Regions from separate parts of the Ruminiclostridium papyrosolvens DSM 2782 genome, predicted to be linked through region 1. Evidence: riboswitches for the same ligand, from Rfam matches in the RefSeq annotation. Region 1 holds a riboswitch; each other region holds the start of a gene.
What was found. A riboswitch is a leader RNA that binds a small molecule or an ion and turns the genes downstream of it on or off. The one in region 1 is predicted to bind cyclic di-AMP.

Region 1 (7,900 bases):
CTTCCTACTACTACCATTAATCAGTTCCCTAATGGATGGACACATAAACAAGGAAGTAAAATTGGAAAGTTCGCATTTAATATATATTGTAAAAATTTGTTTATAGTGTACAAGGAGTCAAAAAACACTGATACAGGGTCAGCAGATATCTATATTGACGATACATTTGTGCTCACTGTAAATGGCTTTAACAGCTCAGGATGGAATAATCCTGTAGCCAAATTATTATTTAACCATGACAATCCTGCAAACCATAATATAGAAATCAAAATGGCCAAGGGTTCTGAAAATAAAGAATTCTGTATTCTGGCCTTTGGCTACAGCGATTAATCACCTGATCATTAATCAATTAATTGGATATTTTCAGTAAAAGTATCAATATCTTTCCCGAAAAATTTATCTTTTTTTGTATAGGGAGAATACAAGGAAACCTTGAGGGTGCCGGAGTTGGGATTGAAATTGAGAAGTCTTAAAAGACCATTGCCTCCATTGGGGGCGCTCTGGTAATCAGAAAGAATTTCCAGAACCTTTCTTGTAGTTCCGTCAGAATTACAAATCATTCGGACCTTTTTATAAGCCCCATGATTATGTCCGCACAAGACCATAAAGACATTTTTGTTTTTAATTACAATACTGTCAGAGACTATACGGGCCTTTTCCGTCATCTCTCCATCTTCATCAAGATATTCATGTAAAACCAGAATAGCATTTTTGTCCGCATACTTTTGAAGAATGCTATTTGCCCAAGTTGTCGTTTCAAGAGAAGTTTCACTTCCAAAACCCAGGTACAGTATAATAAAGGAATGAGAGCTAAAAGATACCAGGTCGTAATGGTTGCGGTTATTATCCATACTGCCTCCATACCAAGGCTTACCTGCATAGCGGGAAGCCCCAAAATAGCTTTTGAAAACACTGTAATTAAGACCATTTATACTAACGTCATGATTACCTGCCAGTATACCATATGGAATGTTTTTATCATCAAGTTTTTTAAAGTTACGGCTTGCAACCTCCCACTGATTTACACATTTGGCATTATCTACGATATCTCCGGATACAATCAAATATCCGAAGGCTTTTCGGGTATAATTTTTGACAAACCAATCTCCAAGACAATCAAAAATATTAGGATAGTACGCTGAATAGTATTGAGGGTCGGAAAGCCAAACGATAGTAAAGGGTTTATCCTTACATGTATCTTTTGATTGCTTTGAGTAGAATGCCGCTTCTGCATGATAACAGTTAAAGAATAATGAAATAATAAAAAATACAGTAAATAAGCCTGTTAATATTCTTTTTTTCATAGAACTCCCCCTGTCAGTTACTAAATTTGTTTTTATAATATATAGTCTGCAAATCTTTTTAAAAAATATTATAAAAACAACTTCTTTACCTCCATAAAATCTTCACATAGAAATGATATTCTTACTAAAGGTTAAATACACAGATTACGAAATGAAGGAGGAAATATGATGAATATAATTCTTCAAGTAGAAGGCATGACATGTACAGGCTGCGAAACTAGAATAGAAAATGCAGTTAAAAAACTGGATGGAATTGAAAAGGTTAAAGCCATTTACAACAGTTCAAATGTTTACGTAACATACAATGCTGATGCCATTAAGCTTAAAACAATAATAGATACAATTGAGAAACTTAATTATACGGTGAAAAATAAGCCCTCAGATACGACAAATAACATAAAGACTTCAAATATTTCCAATAATGAGCCGGAATGGCCGGGAGTCGGTCAAATTGCAGGGATAGCGGTAATTGTACTGGCCCTCTATGTAATTATCAAAAATACTATTGGGTTTAACTTTGTACCTGAAGTGAACCAGTCAATGGGGTACGGAATTTTGTTTTTTATAGGGCTGCTGACATCACTGCATTGTGTGGCAATGTGCGGAGGGATAAATCTATCGGTATGCGTCCGGCACAAAGCATCAGACGGAGATTCGAAGCTTGATAGACTAAAACCAAGCCTGTTATACAGTGTGGGCCGTGTGATATCTTATACCATCATAGGCGGAATTGTAGGAGGAATAGGCTCAGTTGTCAGTTTTTCAGGTGCTGCAAAGGGTTTAGTTGCAATTCTTTCTGGTATTTTTATGGTTATAATGGGTATAAATATGTTGAATATTATTCCGGCGCTTAAAAAGTTTAATCCCAGAATGCCTAAGATTTTTGCCAAAAAAGTACATGAAAACAGCGGAAACCGCGGGCCTTTGGTAGTTGGATTACTGAATGGTCTTATGCCATGCGGACCTTTGCAGGCAATGCAGCTGTATGCCTTGGGGACTGGAAGTGCCATGACAGGGGCTTTATCAATGTTTCTATTTAGTCTTGGGACGGTTCCCCTAATGTTTGGGTTTGGCGCTGTCAGTTCATTCCTTAGCAGCAAATTTACACATAAAATGATGAAGGTAAGTGCTGTACTGGTATTGCTTCTTGGTATTATAATGTTAAACAGAGGCCTTTCCCTTTCTGGATTCAATACAAATCCAGTCTTTGGCGCATCATCTACCCAAGGGGGAGTTGCTAAAATAGAGGGAAATGTTCAGATAGTTACAACAAAGCTTGATTCCGGCAGGTACAGTCCTATAACGGTTCAAAAAGGTATTCCCGTTAGATGGATAATTACAGCTGAGTCAAAGGATATAAACGGCTGTAACAACAGATTAAACATACCTGAATACAATATTGAGAATATGCCATTAAAGGCCGGAGAAAATGTTATTGATTTTACCCCTGACAGGGAAGGCAAATTTGTATACAGCTGTTGGATGGGAATGATTAGCAGTAATATTAAGGTTGTAAGTGACGTGTCGTCTTTACGTGATGAAGACGTAACAGATAATAGCGATTCTCAAGGTGCTGTTTCAAGTTCAGGCGGCTGTTGCGGAGCCGCCTCCAAGGCTACTAAATTTGCAAACGGGAAGATTCCTACTGACGAAGTAGCTATTTCAAAGATAAACGGAGATAAACAGGAGGTAACCGTAACAGTAAACGATTATGGGTATTCACCTGCAGTTGTTATTTTACAGAAGGGTATACCTGCAACAATTAAGTTTAATACTGACAAATTGAACATATGCAATAGCATAGTTGTGTTTCCTGAGTATCAGGCACAGATGGATTTAAAGAATGAAAAGGAAACACCGGAATTGTCTCCGACTCTTGATTTTACCTTCCAATGTGGAATGGGCATGTTACATGGCTATGTAAAGGTGGTAGATAATATAAATACAATTAATATTGAAGAAATAAAGAATCAAGTAAACAGCTATACACCGTCTGCAGGGTCATCAGCAGGAGGATGCTGCGGATAATGTATAAAATATTACAACAATAAAGGAGCAGATAAAATGAATAGGAAAGAATCCCTTAAAATCACAGGAATGAGCTGTGCGGCTTGTGCAGCAAGGATTGAAAAGGGTCTGAATAAGCTTGATGGAGTTTTGAATGCAAATGTTAATTTTGCGGTAGAAAAAGCAACTGTTGAATACGATGACAGTTTGACCGATTCAGCAAAATTTCAGGAAACAATCCAAAAACTTGGTTATGGTGTTATAGAGGAAAGCGCAAAAACCGGAAACAAAGTTGAATTGAAGCTTTCCGGCATGTCGTGTGCGGCATGCTCTGCAAAAATTGAGAAAAAGCTTAATAAGACCGAAGGAGTAGTAAAGGCAGCTGTAAACCTTGCCACAGAAAAAGCAAATGTTGAATACGACCCGACTACGGTAAAAGTTTCTGACATAATTAAAATAGTTGAAGGCTTGGGCTATGGAGCGGAGATGGCTGAAGAGGTAAACAAAGATACTGAGAAAGAGCAAAGGGAGAGGGAGATAAAATCCTTGAAGCTTTCTCTGATTGTCTCGGCAGTGCTAAGTACTCCTCTTGTACTCGCCATGATACTGGGAATGCTGAAGCTTGACAGCCCTTTGCTTTCATTTCTTCATAATCAGTATTTTCAGCTGATAATAGCAACTCCTGTACAGTTTATAATCGGTTTCAGATTTTATAAACATGCATATTACGCATTGAAATCAAAAAGCGCTAACATGGATGTATTGATATCAATGGGTACATCAGCTGCATACTTTTTTAGTCTTTACAATGTATTCTTCGAGGAAGTTCATAAAGGCATGATGAAAGACTTGTACTTTGAGGCGGCAGCGGTTATTATTACGCTTATTTTGCTGGGTAAATATCTTGAAGCGGTTGCAAAGGGTAAAACTTCAGAAGCAATAAAAAAGCTTATGGGTTTACAGGCCAAGACGGCCAGAGTAATTAGAAACGGAACTGAAGAAGACATTCCTATAGAAGATGTTCTGCCCGGTGATGTGGTTGTTGTAAGACCGGGAGAAAAAATTCCTGTTGATGGTAAAATATTGGAAGGCAATTCATCCATAGATGAATCAATGCTTACAGGAGAAAGTCTTCCGGTTGAGAAGAAGGCAGGAGATGCTGTAATAGGAGCAACCATCAACAAATACGGGACCTTCCGTTTCGAAGCCACAAAGGTAGGCAAGGATACTGCATTGTCACAAATAATCAAGATGGTTGAAGATGCTCAAGGCTCAAAGGCTCCAATTCAGAAGATTGCCGACAAGGTTTCAGGTATATTTGTTCCTGTAGTAGTGGCAATTGCGTTATTAACCTTTGTAATATGGCTGATTGTAACAGGTGATGTGACAAAGGCAATAGTAAGTGCGGTGGCAGTTCTGGTTATTGCGTGTCCATGTTCCCTGGGGTTGGCAACTCCTACGGCAATAATGGTAGGTACCGGAAAAGGTGCTGAAAACGGAATACTCATAAAAGGCGGAGAACATCTGGAGATGGCATACAAGCTAAACGCCGTAGTTCTTGATAAAACAGGAACAATTACTAAAGGCCAGCCGGAAGTTACCGATATAGTTGTTATAGATACTTCCTATAATGAACAGGAAATATTAAGGCTTGCAGCAATTACAGAAAAAAGTTCAGAACATCCTTTGGGAGTGGCAATTTATGAGCATGGTAAACAACAACTTGGCAATATAAATGACCCTGACAGATTTGAAGCAATACCGGGCAGAGGCGTAATGTCTGTTTTAGACGGCAAAAGAATTTATATTGGTACCAGAAAGCTGATGAGTGAACAGGGTATTGATATGGGAAATGTTGAAGCTGCCATAGCAAGACTTGAAGACGAAGGCAAAACAGCCATGCTGATGTCTATAGACAGCCAACTTACTGCTCTTGTTGCGGTTGCGGACACTTTAAAGGAGAGTTCAAAGGCTGCAATTGCTGAGTTGAAAAATATTGGTATTGACGTATATATGATTACAGGTGACAATAAAAGGACAGCTAATGCTATTGCAAAACTGGTAGGTATAACTAATGTACTGGCGGAGGTACTTCCTGAAAATAAGGCAGAGGAAGTAGAAAAACTAAAGGCACAAGGCAAAATAGTAGCAATGGTTGGGGACGGAATAAATGATGCTCCTGCATTAGCTACTGCAGACATCGGTATGGCAATAGGCACAGGGACGGACGTTGCAATTGAAGCAGCAGATATTACCCTTATGAGGGGGGATTTAAGAACCATTCCGGCTGCCATAAGACTATCAAGAAAAACAATGACCAAAATAAAGCAAAATCTTTTCTGGGCGTTCTTCTACAATATTATAGGCATACCATTTGCTGCACTGGGATTACTCAATCCTATGATTGCTGGCGGTGCAATGGCCTTTAGCTCTGTTTCGGTAGTAACAAATTCATTAAGCTTAAAAGGTTATGAGCCAATGGATAACCGTAAGTTTGATAATGTTGAGGAATGGCAGAAACAAGAGTGGAATACGGGGAAAAAACAATAATCAGATATTAACGCATATTACCAGAGTTTTGACCCCGCAAATAATTATTAATAACACGAATTATATATTGACTGCTTGTATTTTTTGATTTGATTAAAGGAGGTGGTGAGAAGCAGTTTAATTAAAGTAGTCAAAAAAACTTGCTGAATCTTCGCCAAAAGCGCGAAGTACGGAGGAACCAAGAAAAAGGGGGTTAATCCATTTTATATGGTAGGGTGATCCTATTACCCGAACCCGGCAGCTAACTTCGGAAGCACACTATAGGAGGAGTAATGAAACAAAAGATTACCAAGGCAATTGCAGGATGTATTGTCACCCTGATTTTTGCATTTGCAGCTACGGCTGTTATGGCTGCAACAATGCCTGCAAAAGTAGTAGGTACAAGCGTAAAAATGAGAAAGTCACCAACAACATCTTCCTCAATTGTAACCAAATTGACAAATGCAAAAGTAACTGTTACAGACTATTCAAAAGGCTGGTACAAGGTTTCATATAACAAGAAAACCGGCTGGGTTAGCAGTAACTATGTTAAATTGCAGTCTGTAAAAGGAGTTATCAATGCAAGTGGTGTAAATTTCAGGAAAAGTGCCGGAACTTCAAGTAAGGTTATAAGCAAGCTTAAAAGAAGTACTTCCGTACAGATTCTTGATGTCCGAAAGGGTTGGAACAAGGTTAAGATAGGCTCAAAGGTGGGCTATGTATCATCCAAATTTGTGAATATATCAACTGCCAACACACAAATTTCCAGAGGTGCATCAGCAGCCGGATTTGCTGTCATTGAGAATGATGGCTCAGTAACCGGTAAACTCATTTCTTATGCCCGTCAATTTGAAGGGGTCAGATATGTTTATGGCGGGGCAAGCCCACAGACAGGTTTTGATTGTTCTGGTTTTGTAGGCTATGTATACAAAAGGTTTGATGTCAGTCTTAACAGGTCTGCACAAGGTATGTATTCTAATGGAGTTAAGGTATCAAAGGGCCAGCTGAGAGCAGGAGATATCTTATTTTTTGATGCTTCAAGCAGAAAAGAATCAGGACAAATAGACCACGCAGGAATTTATATGGGTGGGGATACCTTTATTCATGCATCTTCGTCAAACGGCAGAGTCCTTGTACAAAAGCTGTCTGAATACAGGGGTACTTATATTGGAGCAAAAAGAGTAATTTAGAAATAACGTAAATATTAAATAATTTATAGCCGTAAAATTCATCTTTTGGTGTTTTTTGCGGCTTTTTGTTGAAGGGAATTATTTCAATCCATAATGCATAAAATAATAGTTCTTGTTGCATTTGCAACAACCCTGAAAATAGTTTTCTTGTATCATTAATAGTATTGAAGCTAAAAGACTATTTTGGGGAGGATTTGCACATAACCAAGTTTTTGCTTTGTCTGATAAAGTAGTAGATGCAGTTAAAACCGGAGCCATAAAAAAGTTTATTGTAATGGCAGGTTGTGACGGAAGAATGGAAAGCAGAGAGTATTACACTAAATTTGCTAAAAAACTCCCAAAGAATACGGTTATTCTAACTGCCGTGTGGCGTTTTTAGCTCCAAATGTTATAAAATATCTTGTAGATAATTTTGGTATTGGGGGGATTGGATTAGTAGATGCAGATTTAAAACTGCTTATAGGGTAAGTCATGGCATTAAGTGGTAAATATTCATAAATTTTAAGAAAAATATTCAACTTTATTTGTAGAAGTTGCACCGAATAGTAGATAAAGATAGAAAATTATGATATAATTGGAAAAGAAACAAAAAATTTAAAAGAAAGGAGGATATTTAATGAGAAAGAAATTAATGAAAGCCCTGACTTTAGGCTTATCAATCGTGTGTTGTACCTTTGCTCTGAATGTGCAGGCGGTAACACCATTAACGATTACCGATACTAAAACGGGAACCTTTGACGGATACGACTATGAGTTGTGGAAGGATAGTGGTACTACCAGTATGACGTTAAACGGTGGCGGTAAGTTCAGTTGCCAGTGGAGTAATATCAATAATGCATTATTCCGTACCGGTAAAAAGTATGATGAGAC
Region 2 (7,900 bases), 910 kb from region 1:
TTTATTTACTCATATAACTAATATATCTCTATATTTAAATCAATTTTCATTTGATGCGCCTTCACAAAGAATTTTATCCTGATTTATACATGTTTTTAAAATAATGCTACATCTGGAAACCAATAAAGTCAAGCTACATCATCGGCACTATAATAAAAATAAAACCTGCAAATAATTTGCAGGTTTTATTTTTATGAAACCCCTATTAGAATTTGAACATTAATTTTAAAGTCATGCGGTTTTATTGTACCGGTGCCTCCTCTTGTTGCAATTACGCTTCTGTTTGTACCTAACAATATGTATTGAAGGAGCACTTGCTCTGAGTTTCACTCCAAACTTGTTACCCTGCTTTATAATCTCCGGTTCTTCCAAAGTAAGTTCTTCCATCTGGGGTGAGACCATACCATAGCCTTTTACCTTGACTTCATGTAAGGCATATTCTACCCTGTCGTATTCCTTCTTTACTCTTGCAAGGTCTTTTATAAGGCTTATAAGCTTATGTTCACCCTCTATTTCCATTCCCGACTCTTCGCTTAAAATTCTATACAAAAGTCCGTCAGCAGCCGATAAATCAATTAGAACATTTCCTTCACCGAGGCTTACCTTATCTATTACTGCCCTTTTGACAAACTCATATTGCTCAAAAGAAGGCAGAGCATCCTTTATTGTACGTATTTTTGTGGCTGATTTAAAAGTATCCCTTATTGAAGTTATAATATCTGACTTTAACCAATGAGAATCCTCCAAAGCTTCAACCCATTTTGGTATATTGATACCTATCTCACAGATTGGGAACTCGTGAAGAACCTTCTCCATAACAGTATCAACATCATCAATTCTCATTTGGAGACAGTCCATTGCGATTACTGTTACACCATATCTTTGCTCCATCTCATCACGCAGCTTCAATGTTTCTGAATCTCTGGGATTTGTTGAATTGATAATAACCACAAAAGGTTTATTTATAGCCTTCAGTTCTGTTATTACCCTTCTTTCAGCTTCAACATAATCCTCTCTGGGGATATCTGAAATTGAGCCGTCTGTTGTGATTACAATACCTATGGTTGAATGTTCATTGATTACTTTCTTTGTCCCAAGCTCAGCCGCTTCCTCAAAAGGTATCTGATGATCATACCACGGTGTTGAAACCATTCTAGGTGCATTATTCTCCAAATGTCCCATTGCACCCTTGACCATGTAGCCCACACAGTCAATCATTCTTACTTTAAGCTGTACGTTTTCGTCAATAACAACTTCTACTGCTTCATTGGGGATAAATTTAGGTTCAGTGGTCATTATAGTTCTTCCGGATGCACTTTGCGGAAGTTCATCTATTGCCCGCTCTTTTTGATATGTGTTCTCTATGTTCGGGATAACCAACAGATCCATGAACCTTTTAATAAAAGTTGATTTTCCCGTCCTGACAGGTCCCACAATTCCTATGTAAATATCCCCTTGAGTTCTTTCAGCTATTTGCTGGTATATGTTGAATTTATCCACCCTTAGAACCCTCCCCTATATTGTTACACGTCCCGTAACGGACTATGTATATTGTCTTTTTCAATATTAAATATATGTCCGAAAAAAGTTATTATTACAAAAAAATAAATTTATTGAAAAATGTGTTTTATTACTGAAAACCTTGAGAAGAGTGATACGGGAATTGACATTAACAAACATTCCACGATATAATTTTTTATATAAAGGCTGAATCCTCTTTAACGAGGTACGGAGGAACCAATTTTGGGGCTAATCTGAAAAAGATAATTAGTAAGTGTACATATAATAATCATCTTTGTCTTTTTCGTAGGGCGATCCTATTGCCCGAACCCGACAGCTAACTTCGGAAGCCATAAATAGGAGGCTTAAATGTTTCAACTAAAGAAAATGATTTCCGGTGCTGCAACTATTGTGCTGTGCCTGGGATTGTTTGCATTTTCATCTTTTGCCGATGAAATTCAGACTGGAACAGTTTCCGCATCTGTTCTAAATCTCCGAAGTGACCCCGGAACATCTTCAAAGGTTATTGGAAGTATGACCCGTGGGGACAAGCTCAGTATTCTTGAAAGCTCAGGTGATTGGTTAAAAGTAAAAACATCAGATGGTGAAACGGGTTGGGCATACAGTCAATATATTGCCCTTTCCAAAGACTCCGATGACATTACATCGGTTAAGCAGTCTGATAAAGCTACCGACTTATCAGAGCAGCTAGTTAAGTTTTCCAAAACTCTATTGGGTACAGAGTATGTTTATGGAGGTACAACCCCCAAGGGCTTTGACTGCTCAGGATTTGTACAGTATGTCTTTAAACACTTTGATATTTCATTAGAGAGGGTTGCTGCAAGTCAGTCAACCCAAGGTAGTCGGGTCTCAAGTCAGGACTTGAGTGCCGGTGATTTGGTTTTCTTTGACACTGACGGAGGTCACAACAGTATTAGCCATGTTGGAATATACATTGGCGGAGGACAATTTATCCATGCGGCATCAGGAAGTTCTACACGAAAAGTTATAATTTCTGATATAACTTCCGGATATTATGCAAACAATTTTATGAAAGCAAGACGAATTATAGTGTAATTATTTTTGAGCTGCTCTTTCGAGCAGCTTTTTTTTAGCTGAAAAAGGGCTGCTATCTGCAGCCCTTTCATCAATATTACATTTCATTTTTCTTATCTCTTGTCATTAAAGCCCCTACAGCACTTCTTGGGTCTTTACCTTCAAAAAGTATTCTATATGCTTCTTCAGTTATTGGCATGGAAACACCAAGTTTTTTGGCTAAATCGTAGGCAGGTTTTGTAGTTGCTACACCTTCAACAACCATATTTACTTCATCCAATGCCTGCTGTACACTCTTTCCCTGACCAATCAGAATACCGGCCCTTCTGTTTCTGCTATGCATACTCGTACATGTAACTATCAGGTCTCCTACTCCCGTAAGTCCTGAAAAAGTGTCAGCACACCCTCCCATAGCTACACCAAGTCTGGATATTTCTGCAATTCCTCTTGTCATAAGAGCAGCCTTTGTGTTGTCACCATACCCCAAACCATCTGAAATTCCAGCACATAAGGCAATTATATTTTTAAGAGCTCCTCCAAGTTCAACACCAACTACATCAGTATTTGTATAAACTCTGAAATTAGGAGTCATAAACAAATCCTGAAGGAACTCAGCAGTTTCAATTTTTTCACAAGCAGCTACCACAGTAGTGGGTATATCTCTTCCTATTTCTTCTGCATGGCTTGGCCCTGACAGCACTGCTACGTTGTTATCAGGTAATTCCTCCTGCATTATTTCCGAAAGCAATTTACAGGTTTCATTTTCAATTCCCTTTGAACAGGTAACTACAACCGTATCCTTTGAAATAATACTTGCAAGGGTTTTGCAATTCTGCCTTGTTGTTTGTGAAGGTACAGCCAGCACAACTACCTCCGCTTCTTTGCAAGCCTCCAAAATATCATTTGTAAATTCTACGCTTTCAGCTACTTTAACACCGGGTAGCCTTGTAATATGCTCTCTGTTTTTCTTTAACATTTCTATTTCTTCTATCATAGGTGACCACAATCTAACCTTGTTACCATTCTTAGATAACAATACCGCCATTGCCGTACCCATGCTTCCCGCACCAACAATTGCTATATTTCTATTCATGTTTGCCTCCCTATATCAATTAAATTATATCATTAAGCTTTTTTCTTTTCACCGATTTTTGATTCTGTTCCACTCAACAGTCTCTTAATATTCCCGTTATGACGACTAATTGCCAGTATAGACAATATTGCAGCAAATATAATAAAAACCGGACTGTTCCCTTTTATGGCAGCTCCTATTGGAAAAGCTGCACATGCTAATATTGAGCCCAGTGATACATATCTGGTAATAGCTACTACTATAACAAATACCCCCAGAAGAATAAGGCCAAGTTTCCAGTCCATCATCATTACCACTGAAAATGAAGTAAGAATACCTTTTCCGCCTTTAAACCCAAAGTATAACGGCCAGTTATGCCCTGCTATAGCAGCGATACCGCCAACCATACCGCCTATCCCTGAAATATTAAACAAAGTAATTGAATCAGGTATGGAAGTAATAATCAAGTTACCAATAATATATGATAAAACTCCTTTAAGAATATCTCCGAATATTACAAGAATAGCTGCGGTTTTTCCAAGTGTCCTCAATGTATTTGTCATTCCTGCATTACCGCTGCCATGCTTGCGTATATCAGTTCCGTAAATTCTCCCCACAACAATGGAAGTATTCAAGCTCCCAAGGAGATATCCGATTATCATAACCAATAAAATCTTTATTGCAAAAAGACCCATCTTTCCCTCCAAGCCAAACCGGCTAAAAATCTTTTAAAAGATAAAAATTCCTATTCTCTCTACAATGCTAAGACTAATCTTCCTTTTCACGCTGCCTATGGATAAATCTTATTGGAGTACCTTCAAAGCCAAAATTCTTCCTCAACTGATTTTCCAAATAGCGCTCATAAGAATAGTGGAATAAATCCAAATCATTAACAAATATAACAAACGCCGGTGGCTTTATACCTACCTGAGTCATATAGTATATTTTCAATCTCTTACCCTTGTCTGAAGGAGGCTGAACCATAGCAACTGCTTCATTTACAAGATCGTTTAACATTCCTGTGGAAATACGGAAAGCTGCCTGATCTGCAACAAATTTAATAAGCTCATAAATCTTATTAACCCTTTGTCCGGTTTTAGCAGATATAAAGAGAACCGGTGCATAGGTCATAAATCCCAGTTTCTCATGCACTACTTTCCTGTATTCCTCAAGTGTACCCGTCTGCTTTTCAATTAAATCCCATTTGTTAACAACTATAATTGAGGCTTTTCCCTGCTGATGTGCATAACCCGCAATCTTTGTATCCTGCTCTGTTACACCGTCTTCGGCATCAATCATAATGAGGCATACATCTGCACGTTCAATAGCAGTCCAAGACCTGATTGTACTGTATTTTTCAATAGTCTCGTTGATTTTGCTTCTCTTTCTTATTCCGGCTGTATCAATAAAAGTGTATTTTTGTCCATCCATTTCCACATGAGTATCAATAGCATCTCTGGTAGTGCCGGGAATATTACTTACAATAACTCTGTTTTCGCCAAGTATAGAATTTATCAATGAAGATTTTCCTGCATTAGGCTTTCCGACAACGGCTACCTTAATAACATCCTCATCTTCTTCAGCATCAGTATCTTCAGGAAAATGCTCAAAAATTGCATCAAGAAGATCACCCATACCAAGGCCATGGACAGACGAAATAATCTGCATATCACCCATACCCAGATTATAAAATTCATATACATCAGGAGGTGGCTCACCAATCCTGTCAACCTTGTTTACACACAGAACAACAGGCTTCTGAGATTTTCTAAGCATGGTAGCAACTTCCTTGTCGGTAGCTGTCATACCGTCCTTCCCATCCACCATAAATACAATAACGTCTGCTGTTTCGATTGCAATTTCAGCCTGACGCTTCATTTGCTGCATAATGATGTCCTCAGAATAAGGCTCAATTCCTCCCGTATCTATTAATGTAAACTTAGTACTTCTCCACTCTATCTCAGTATATATCCTGTCTCGTGTTACACCAGGAGTATCTTCTACAATAGAAATTCTGCTGCCTGCCAGATAATTAAAAAAGGTAGACTTACCAACATTCGGTCTGCCAACGACTGCTACAACAGGTTTACCCAAATACTACACCTCCAAATAAAATTAACAACAAACTTTATTATATTTATATAAAATATCTAATTCCCAATCAATGAATTCACAAACTCACTGCCCGAACCATCCACTATTCGAATAGGGATGTTAAGCTCCGCTTCAATACGTTCAACAGTATAATCGTCCAGTAAGACCTGTTCCCCTGCTCTCAGCATATTTCTGCTTATTAACAGCTCCTGACCCAAATCACGGCCTTTCAGCTGCTTTACAATATCCTGACCCGTAAGCAATCCCGTAACAGTTACGTAAGGGCCAAAGAATTCATTTTCTATATCATAAACATTGACTTCCAAACCATTATATACATTTTTTATTTCATCTACCAATTGTAATATATTTTTATATACAAGTCTACCTGTTACCAGACTTACCTTCCGGCAGGCAGACAATATATGCTTTTTCTTATTCTTTAGGGCTTCCTTTACTTCTTGTCTGAGTAAGGCCACCATACCAACACCGTTTTCAATCTGCGGAAAATCTTCGTATTCCCTGTACCGTGGAATATCAATATCAGCATTAATATAAAACTCATCAGACAGGTATATAACTCTGGAGCCTTTCTCTTTCAATAGTTTATTCTGCCATTTATGTACCTGATTTATAACATTCGCACTGCTCTCCATATCAAATGGCTTCAATTCAAACAGGTTTTCCCTATGCCTGCTTATACCAACCGGCACAATTGAAACGCTGTTTATAGAAGGATAAAGCTGACACAAATCTTCAATAGTTTTATCCAGCTCATCTTTATCATTAATATCCCTACACAAAACAATCTGACAGTTAACTTCAATACCGTTATCCGTCAACATTCTTATTTTGTCCATAACATCACCGGCAAACCTGTTTCCAAGCATGAATTTTCTTAAATCAGGGTTGGTGGTGTGTACAGAAACATTTATAGGTGACATCCTATAATGAATAATTCTCTCAAGCTCTTCATTTTTTATATTAGTTAGAGTAACATAATTTCCGGTAAGGAAAGAAAGTCTTGAATCATCATCTTTAAAGTATACTGTTTCTCTCATTCCCTTTGGAAGCTGGTCTATAAAACAGAAAATACACTTGTTGGTACAGCTCTTAGCTCCATCAATAAGTGAATCCTCAAAATCAAGCCCTAAATCTTCAGTTTCATCCTTTTCGACTTCTATCTCCCAAATCTCACCATCAGGCTTTTCAATCTCCAGAAGCAGTTCCTCTGAAGACTGATAATACCTGTAGTCAAAAATATCCTTTATATTCTGCTTGTTTATGGATAGCAGGAAGTCTCCTGCCTCAACCCCCGCTTCTTCAGCAATGCTCCCGGGTTGAACCATACATATTTTTATTTTGCTGTGCAAACTATAACACCATCCTACTAATTTTTCATAAACAAGCGAATACTTTTTCGCTCTATACTATGATTTACATTTGCTAAAGAAATAATCAATAAATTTTTTTTTAAAATCAAAAAGCAGCAAGATATCATCCCGCTGCTTTAATGACATATTATTATTTAGCTTCTACTTTAACTACCTGTTTGCCATCATAATATCCACATTCACCACATACCCTGTGAGGCAGCTTGAAAACATGACACTGTGGGCAGCTTACTAGAGTTGGTGATGCCAGCTTCCACTGGGATCTTCTCTTACCTGTTCTTGCCTTGGACCATCTACGCTTTGGATTTGCCATCAATAACACCTCCCTACTATAATGCAACCATCAAAGTAGAAACCTACTTGAAATAATCTTTAAGTATTTCCATCCTTGGGTCTACTATCTCTCGCTCATCACACTTGCAACTTTTAATATTTAAATTGGTTCCACAAGTCCTGCATAGCCCTTTGCAGTCTTCACTGCATACAATTTTCATGGGTATTGCAAGAATAATGTTGTCTATAAGTGGTTTATCAATGTCAACAACATTACCTTCAAATGTATATGCATCAACATCATCGGATTTTGAAACCTCGACAAAGCTTTCTTCAACCTCAATATCTTCAGTAATATCTAAATGCTTAAGACACCTGAGGCAGTTTGCACTAAACTCATAATGAAGCTCACCACTTAACTTTAACAGGCCACCTAAATTAACCATGCGCCCTGCAAACTTAAAAGAAGGTTTAAACTCTACTGAAGTATCATACTCCTGTATTTCAGGCA
Region 3 (7,900 bases), 490 kb from region 1:
TGCAATATCACGAATATACATGACAGCACAAGGAGTATTGCTTCTCTTACCTATAGTAAGCCCCTTGATAGTCAAGTCTTTATCCTTTAATATTTTTCTCAGAAGTGCTGTATTTGCCCTTATTTGCTCATTAAAAGCTTCCTGTGGCCCTCTTATGACAGTTTCCGAATTTGGCTCTCCCACAGCTCTGTGTTCCCACTTCTTAGTGTCCGCTGTGTATGCATACTCCAATCCATTCACAAATATAGCACACCCGCCAAAATTTATATTGCTTACAATATCTTTAAAGTTATTGACCTTTTTTAACTGATTAAAAGGTATAAGTCTGTTGAATATAAATTCTCCTGCATCCTTTACCTCTTGCTTTATATCAAAGTTTGATAAAATCATTAAAGGCTTAAGAATATTATTGCTTATAATACTGCTGTCCGTCATTCCGTCAATAAAAACAATGAAAGCCTGATAATTCTCATCTTGTACCGAAATATTGAACTCCCTGTAAATAATGTCACTGTTTTCAGGTATGTTATATATTTTTTTCATAATTCTTTTATTATTATCTATTTCATCCGAAACGTGCTCTTCAAGATATTCATCCTTATCAGGGCATTTTTCAAAGTAATCCTTTAACTCTTCACTATCAAATCTATCCATAGAAGAGGCATTTTTTGCCTTGCCACAATTTACTGACTTGGTTTCCTTCAACTCAAAATCATTTTTTATGCTTTTTTTTTCATATATAATGTATTTTCTTAGTCTTTTTACAATTCCCAATTTTAAGCTCCTTTGTATATAAATTATGCTTAGGTTTAAATGTATTATTTTATTTTGAGGTTACTTATATGCACTGTTTTCATTTCTTGAATAACTTTATTAATAATTGTAAATTTTGTAATCTATTTTTAACTTTAGTTTATTGATTTTTGCCTTGTTAATTGAGTCCCTATGTTCTATCATTATATATAAGCAACCAAATAATTACTGGCAGGTGAAATTAATGAATAAAAAAATAATTTCAGTTATAGTGACAATGATATTAGTATTAAACAGTTTCCCGGTCTTTGCATGGACGCCGGCTGAAAGCCTTACTTCCAGCTCCGTTGTTCTAATGGATACCGTAAGGGGACAAGTTCTTTTTGGAAAAAATGCTTATAAGCACTTATCCCCCTCAGTTATGTGTAAACTTATGACTGCGCTTGTTACCATTGAGAAAACTGATTTAAATGCTAAGGTTACAATAAGTAAAAATGCCGCCAGTTTTAATGGCCTCAATCTTGTGGTAGGAAACCAATATACTGTTGAAGATTTGCTTTATGCCGTAATGCTTTCACAGGGGAATGACGCCGCTGTAGCACTTGCCGAGTACGTAGGTGACGGTGATATTCAGAAATTTGTCAGATATATGAACACGAAAGCTAAGGAGCTTTCTTTAAAGGATACATATTTTGTAAATCCAACAGGACTTTATGAGAAATCACAATATACTTCTGCCAATGACATTGCCTTACTTATAAAGGCAGCAATATCAAATAATACTTTTAACGTAATATTTGGAGCCAGAGGTTTTGGTTGGCTCAATGGAAATGATTCTTCAATACTAACAAACCAAAATACACTTTTTTGGAGTTATAAAGGAGTCGACGGCGGAAAATTAGGCGCAAACACAAATCCTCAGAGCTTTTCCGCTGTTACTACAGCTTTTCAAAATGATAAACGTCTTATTGCCGTGGTATTCAATAACAGTAAAGAAAATGCTTTTTCCGAGACTGCAAAACTTTTTGATTATGGATTTTCCAAATTTTATACAGGAGTACTGGTTCCAAAAAATATACCTCAAAGAAGCATAGAAGTAGATAATGTTAAGGTTGATTTGGTAAGTAAAATTGATGTTTATTACACTTATCCCGTAGGAGACAGTTTTATTAAAAATATAAGCTTTTTAAAAAATGAAAAGTTAAAACTTCCGGTTAATACGGAAACTATAGCAGGTGTCTTAAAATACACGCTTAACGACAGTACTGTAATAGAAGTTAATTTATACGCGGATAAGACTGTTTCAGCGCCAGAGGATTACAGAACAAAAATAAAAGATATTATTACTGAAAACAGGGATTTAATGGCGATTGTAAGTATTCTTGTAATCATCGAACTCGTACTGATAATAAAAAATCTTTTTAAATTTATGTTTAGAGCAAAAAAAACAAGAACCCAGTAGTAGCAGGGTTCTTGTTTTTTCTAATTTGAAGCCGGTCTGGCATTATATTTGTTGTGGCGCTTTGAAGACCACTTGTTATTATTTTCAATATACGTTTTTAATACTTTTTCCAAATCAAGGACATCCTTCATTTCATAGTACCCTGATTTCTTATGAATAAATTTCGCAGCACTTACTGCTCCCTGTGCAAAAGCCTTTCTTGAAAAAGACTCATGACTGATTTCTATTTTGTCTTCCTGACCTACAATCATTACTTCATGCTTTCCTATTACCCCTCCGGCCCTTACAGAATTTATGGGGATGTCTTTATGTGACACCACCACCCCTTTATTTAAAAGACCGCTCTGAATTTCACCGGCTATTTTTTTAGCTGTTCCCGATGGTGAATCCAATTTGTTTTTATGATGCAACTCTGTTATCTGAAAATCATAGCTGCTTAGCAAACTTGCTGTTAGATTTGACAGAAGCATCAGAACATTTACACCCATAGTTATGTTTGGTGCATAAACAATGCCGTTTTTGAACTTTCTGCAAATTACATAGAGCTTCTTAAGCTGATAATCTGAGAATCCTGTAGTTCCCACTACAATATTTATCCTATATCTTGAGAAAATTAAAGCATTTTTCAACGCTGATTTGGGATTTGAGAAATCAATAACAACATCCGGTTTATTTCTGAATATTACTTCCTCCAGTTTATCAGATCCGGTAACCGTAATTCCTGTTTTATTCATTCCAAGAATTTCTCCCAAATCCTTATTTAAAGATTTACTGCCCGGACTGCAAACAGCAGAAACAAGCTGGATTTCTTTTTGTGCTAAAATTGCCCTTGCAATTTCCTTTCCGGTACGGCCCAAGCCTGATATACAAACTTTCATCAAATAAGTTCCCCTCCCTTTCAAATTATAAGTAAGAATTAAAATTGAATAATTAAATTTTGAAGAAAATGAATAAGGATAAACTTAAAAATGCTACAGGTAAACTGTAGCATTGGTTAGAAAATTACATAATGTAAAAATTCACTTTCTCCCCAACGCTTACGAAGTTAGCTGCCGGATTCGGGTTGTAAGAGACTAACCCTACCTGGTAATCCAGGATTCACCCCATTAAATGGTTCCCCCGCTTATAGCAATCAAACTGCTATAATTCAGCGATAAATTATTAATTTTTAGACTTAAATCCACTGTTAGTATATACCATTTCTATAAATAAGTCAATATTTCCTGATTTTTATTAACATTCTTTTATTTAAGCCGATTTGGTTATAATAGATTCATTAATCTTGCCGTTTCCTATCTTTACTAAGTACACGTCATAATATTGTTGTCCAAGCTCATATGCGAACTTTTTATCCAATACAGCAAAATCAAATCTGTTTTTACCTTTTATAGCACTGCCCGTGTCCATAGCAATTGTGTACCCCAGCCCCTTAATGTAGAATATTGTACCATAAGGCCAATGTGTTTTATCTATTGCTACGGATACACCCGGTACTATTGGTTTACCTGAGCTTGTTATGCCCTTGTTATTTCCACATTCCTCAGCACATGGAGTGTATGCCGTACCAAGAAATTTACCAATATACTTTTTTTTGCTGTTATTTTCAAGATTATCACCACTGTAAATCTTGTATGATTGAGGTTTTACACCTACCGCTGCTGCCTTTTTAAGTGATTTCTGAAGCTGAAGATTATCATCTGCCAGTTCCCTCTTTGTAGACTCCAATTGCTTATTTTGTTTTTTCAAATCTTCAAGTTGTTTTTTTATCTCTTCATTTTGTTTCTTAAGTTCTTTGTTAAGTTTACCTAGTTCATCACTTTGAGATTTATAATTATTAGTGTTTGTCGTTAATGATTGATTCGATTTCATAATAAGCATGGATTGAGCACATTCATTATTATATTTTTCTTTGTACTGGTTAACTACATTGTTTACCCTGATACAGAAAAAAGCAAGTAAAGTACTTGTCAATACCAAAACTATAGTTAATATCTTGAACATCCAAATATCTACTGACTTTTGATTGTCTTTTTCGGTCATATATGCAAACTCCTTATTAAATAAATTAACCTATTATGGATTATTTTCCAAAATAGCAGTATTTATACATATAGAATAACAATATTTTATTTGGGGACAATGATTTTGGGTGATATAATGTTTAATTTTTTTAAAACCAAAGGTCCTAAAAATGCAAAAACTCAGGGTACAGAAAAACCTGCAGACAGTAGTAATAGAAGCAATACTCAAATTCCTAAATCCATAGAGAAAGTAAAAGGAATGCTGAATCAGGAATTTTCCCTGTGCAGTGACTTTAATCTGCGTGAAATAAATTTGGGAACGCTGAATACAAGAATTGTCATAGCTTCTATAGAAGGTTTTTTTGACAAAGCAATCCTTGCAGAGAATATTATTGAACCTATTATAAATTATTCAGGCGATAAAAACTATTCATCTGTTTTCACACTCTTAAGCGAGAGTATATTAAGTGTTAGCGATGTTAAAGACTTATATTCCTTTAAAGAATGTTTGAGCGGTATTCTCACTGGCGATGTGGTCTTATTCATTGACGGACAGGATAAGGCCTTTAAAATAGGACTAAAATCTCCTGAAAAAAGGGCTGTCAGCGAACCAGATACCGAGATTAGTATTAAAGGCTCAAGAGAAGGCTTTTCAGAAAATCTCAAGACAAACTTGATTCTGCTTAGGAGAAGAATAAAAAATACTAAATTTAAAGTTGAAAGCCTCGTTTTAGGCGAGCAAACAAATACTGATATAGCAATATGCTATATTCAAGGTATAGCAGCACCTGAAGTTGTTGAAGAAGTAAAAAACCGTCTTAACAGAATAAATACTGATGCAATCCTTGCTACCGGATATATGGAACAATTTATACAAGATGGCAAAATGCCTGTTTTCCCTATGGTGGGAAACAGTGAAAAGCCTGATAAGGTTGCAGCTAAACTTCTGGAAGGAAGAGTTGCCATTTTAGCAGATGGAACTCCTACGGTATTGACGGTTCCCTTTCTGATAATTGAGAGCTTTCAAGCTCAGGAGGATTACTTCGGAGAATACTATTTTGCGTCCTTTATGAGGTTACTCAGATTAATGTCTTTTTTTGTATCAGTATACTTACCCGGCTTATATGTTGCGGTTACCAGCTTTCACCAAACCATAATACCTTTTAAGTTAATGCTGACAATGGCAGCGACCAGAGAAGGAATCCCCTTTTCGTCTTTTATAGAAGCCTTAATTATGGTAATTACTTTTGAAATTCTTCGTGAAGCCGGTTTACGTATGCCAAGGGCTATAGGTCAGGCAGTCAGCATTGTAGGAGCTATCGTTCTGGGAGATGCTGCTGTAAGTGCAGGTATAGCTTCTGCTCCGTTGGTTATTGTTGCTGCTTTAGCAGGAATTTGCAGTTTTATTGTACCTCCTCTTATGAAAATAGGTTCGGTTTTAAGAATTATTATATTAATAGCAGCCAATATTCTTGGGTTATTGGGAATAGGCTTTGTTACCTATATGTTTACTATTTACCTTTGTGGTAAGAAATCATTTTTTGTGCCTATTCTCTCCCCATTTGCCCCTTTCCGTGGAGAAAGCCTAAAGGATACCTTTATAATTGCACCTATTTGGTCAATGCATAGCCGCCCCCGTTCACTAACCCAAAACCAGAATAGAAAACGTACAACAGGGAAAACTTTTGCTCCAAGGGGGAGTAAAAAATGATTAAAAAGATAATTCTGCTTTTGCTGTCTACGAGTATGATTATGTATTTAACAACAGGCTGCTGGAACAACAGGGATTTAAGTGAATTGTCTATTCTTACAGCTATGGGAATTGACCAGACTGAGGATGGCAAAATAATGGTAACAGCACAGATTATCAAGCCTGTCGATGTCAGCAGTTCCGGTGCAGGAGTTTCCGGTGGAGGCGGTGGCGGTGAGAAAAGCTTTGTAACTGTCAGTTCTACAGAACGTACTATTTTTGCAGCTTTAAGAAGCCTTCTTTCCAAAATAAATAAAAAGATATTTTACAGTTCTTCACAAGTTATAGTTTATAGTGAAGAACTTGCTAAATCAGGAATTAAGGATTACGTAGATTTTATTTTAAGAGACCATGAAACTCAATTTAAGTCTCTTGTTGTAGTAGCCAAGGGGACAACTGCAAAAGAAATAGTAGAACAGGCGTACAAGCTTTCTAAAATTCCCGGCGGTTATATAAGAGAAACAATAAAGAATTCTAAATCCCGAGGATTTACGAAAGAAATACCACTGCTGGGCATGGCAAGAGAATTATCAACAGAAGGCCGTGAGCTATCTATTGGTACTATAGAAAAAACCGATGACTTAACTTCTACTGAAGGCTTGGCCGTTTTTCGGAAAGATAAAATGATTGGTTGGCTTGACAAGTATGAAACCCGCGGATATATGTTTTTAACAGGCCGTGTTAAGTCAGCAATTGTAGAGGTTGAAAGTACTGATAATCCTAAAGAAATAATCGGAATTGAATTAATGAAGGTATCTTCAAAATTTAAAGTTAGTGTCTCAGATAATAAGCCTATAGAAGTTTCCGTTAAAATCAAAGTTGAAGGCAATGTTGGTGAACAGCATAGTTATTCTGGGCAAAGTGCCGAAAAAGTATGTAAATCTCTTACTAACTGTCTTGAAGAAAAAATAACAAAAGAATGTTACAGTGCAATTGCTAAGTGTCAGAATGAATATAAAAGTGACATATTTGGCTTTGGAATTCACGTGTTTGATAAATATCCGAATTATTGGAGAAAAGTTACAAGCGTTTGGAGTGAGAAAATTTTTCCTACCATTAAAATAAAAGTAAATGTAGATGCAAAAATTAACAGAACCGGGCTTTTGAATAAAACAATAAAGATTAGGTAAGGTGAAATTACTTGTTAAAAATAATTATTGGTGTTTTTATACTTGTACTTATAAATCTAAAAGAACTGTTAGCATCCACATCAAGGGGTAAAGTTATGGGTGTATATTTTACGGTTGTTGGGATTTCTTTAATACTAGGTATTCTTATTTCTACTAAAAAAGCACCTCCAAGTCCCTATGAAGTTATTTCTGATTTACTTTATAACATTGGTTTGGGAGGTGAATAGTATCAACAAGGTCAAACTATCTAATTTTCAGCTTGCAGTAATAGCCATCGGTTATTTTCATGCAAGTACTACAATTTCAAACCCTGCTATAGGAGCGAAAAGAGATGCATGGTTAGCAATAATTTTAGGAACTCTGGGAGGATTTATAGTTATTACCATGCTATTATATCTATCAAAAGTCAACAAAGGGAAAAACCTTGTTGAAATAATTGAGTATTGTTTTGGCAAAACAACCGGAAAAATTTTATGTCTTATTTATATCTTATATTTTTTACATGCAGCAATATTGGAGACTGAAGCATTTAGCGAATTTATGGTAACTGTCAGTTATCCAGAAACACCAATTGTTGTAATTGTATTGGTGTTAATAATTATAGCAGTATATGCAGCCAGAAGCGGTCTTTCAGTAATTGCAAAAAGCTGCGAAGTTCTTGTACCCCTGCTTCCTATGGCAATTGCAGTGGTTACTCTTTCATTGCTTAATGTAACTGATTTTACAGGACTTAAACCATCTTTAATTGATATACCTCCTGTTATTAAAAGTGCCGTTGATTTGG

Region 2: another riboswitch for cyclic di-AMP. It lies ahead of P0092_RS14220 (C40 family peptidase); the one in region 1 lies ahead of P0092_RS10525 (C40 family peptidase).
Region 3: another riboswitch for cyclic di-AMP. It lies ahead of dapB (4-hydroxy-tetrahydrodipicolinate reductase); the one in region 1 lies ahead of P0092_RS10525 (C40 family peptidase).

The regions. Positions count from the first base shown of each region.
Region 1 is NZ_CP119677.1:2,258,730-2,266,629, forward strand. It holds gene P0092_RS10505 (SGNH/GDSL hydrolase family protein) at 1-330, shown strand, start outside; gene P0092_RS10510 (metallophosphoesterase) at 342-1,304, opposite strand; gene P0092_RS10515 (urease accessory protein UreH domain-containing protein) at 1,470-3,332, shown strand; gene P0092_RS10520 (heavy metal translocating P-type ATPase) at 3,369-5,861, shown strand; cyclic di-AMP (ydaO/yuaA leader) riboswitch at 5,993-6,133, shown strand; gene P0092_RS10525 (C40 family peptidase) at 6,134-7,030, shown strand; partial or broken gene P0092_RS22120 (hydroxylamine reductase) at 7,218-7,394, shown strand; gene P0092_RS10535 (glycoside hydrolase family 11 protein) at 7,647-7,900, shown strand, end outside.
Region 2 is NZ_CP119677.1:3,169,474-3,177,373, forward strand. It holds gene spoIVA (stage IV sporulation protein A) at 232-1,500, opposite strand; cyclic di-AMP (ydaO/yuaA leader) riboswitch at 1,696-1,867, shown strand; gene P0092_RS14220 (C40 family peptidase) at 1,870-2,577, shown strand; gene P0092_RS14225 (NAD(P)H-dependent glycerol-3-phosphate dehydrogenase) at 2,654-3,649, opposite strand; gene plsY (glycerol-3-phosphate 1-O-acyltransferase PlsY) at 3,682-4,323, opposite strand; gene der (ribosome biogenesis GTPase Der) at 4,397-5,722, opposite strand; gene P0092_RS14240 (radical SAM protein) at 5,779-7,071, opposite strand; gene rpmF (50S ribosomal protein L32) at 7,247-7,429, opposite strand; gene P0092_RS14250 (YceD family protein) at 7,473-7,900, opposite strand, start outside.
Region 3 is NZ_CP119677.1:1,772,144-1,780,043, reverse strand. It holds gene P0092_RS07935 (spore germination protein) at 1-774, opposite strand, end outside; gene P0092_RS07930 (D-alanyl-D-alanine carboxypeptidase family protein) at 998-2,215, shown strand; gene dapB (4-hydroxy-tetrahydrodipicolinate reductase) at 2,236-3,093, opposite strand; cyclic di-AMP (ydaO/yuaA leader) riboswitch at 3,235-3,378, opposite strand; gene P0092_RS07920 (3D domain-containing protein) at 3,464-4,255, opposite strand; gene P0092_RS07915 (spore germination protein) at 4,361-5,947, shown strand; gene P0092_RS07910 (Ger(x)C family spore germination protein) at 5,944-7,116, shown strand; gene P0092_RS07905 (hypothetical protein) at 7,128-7,343, shown strand; gene P0092_RS07900 (GerAB/ArcD/ProY family transporter) at 7,336-7,900, shown strand, end outside.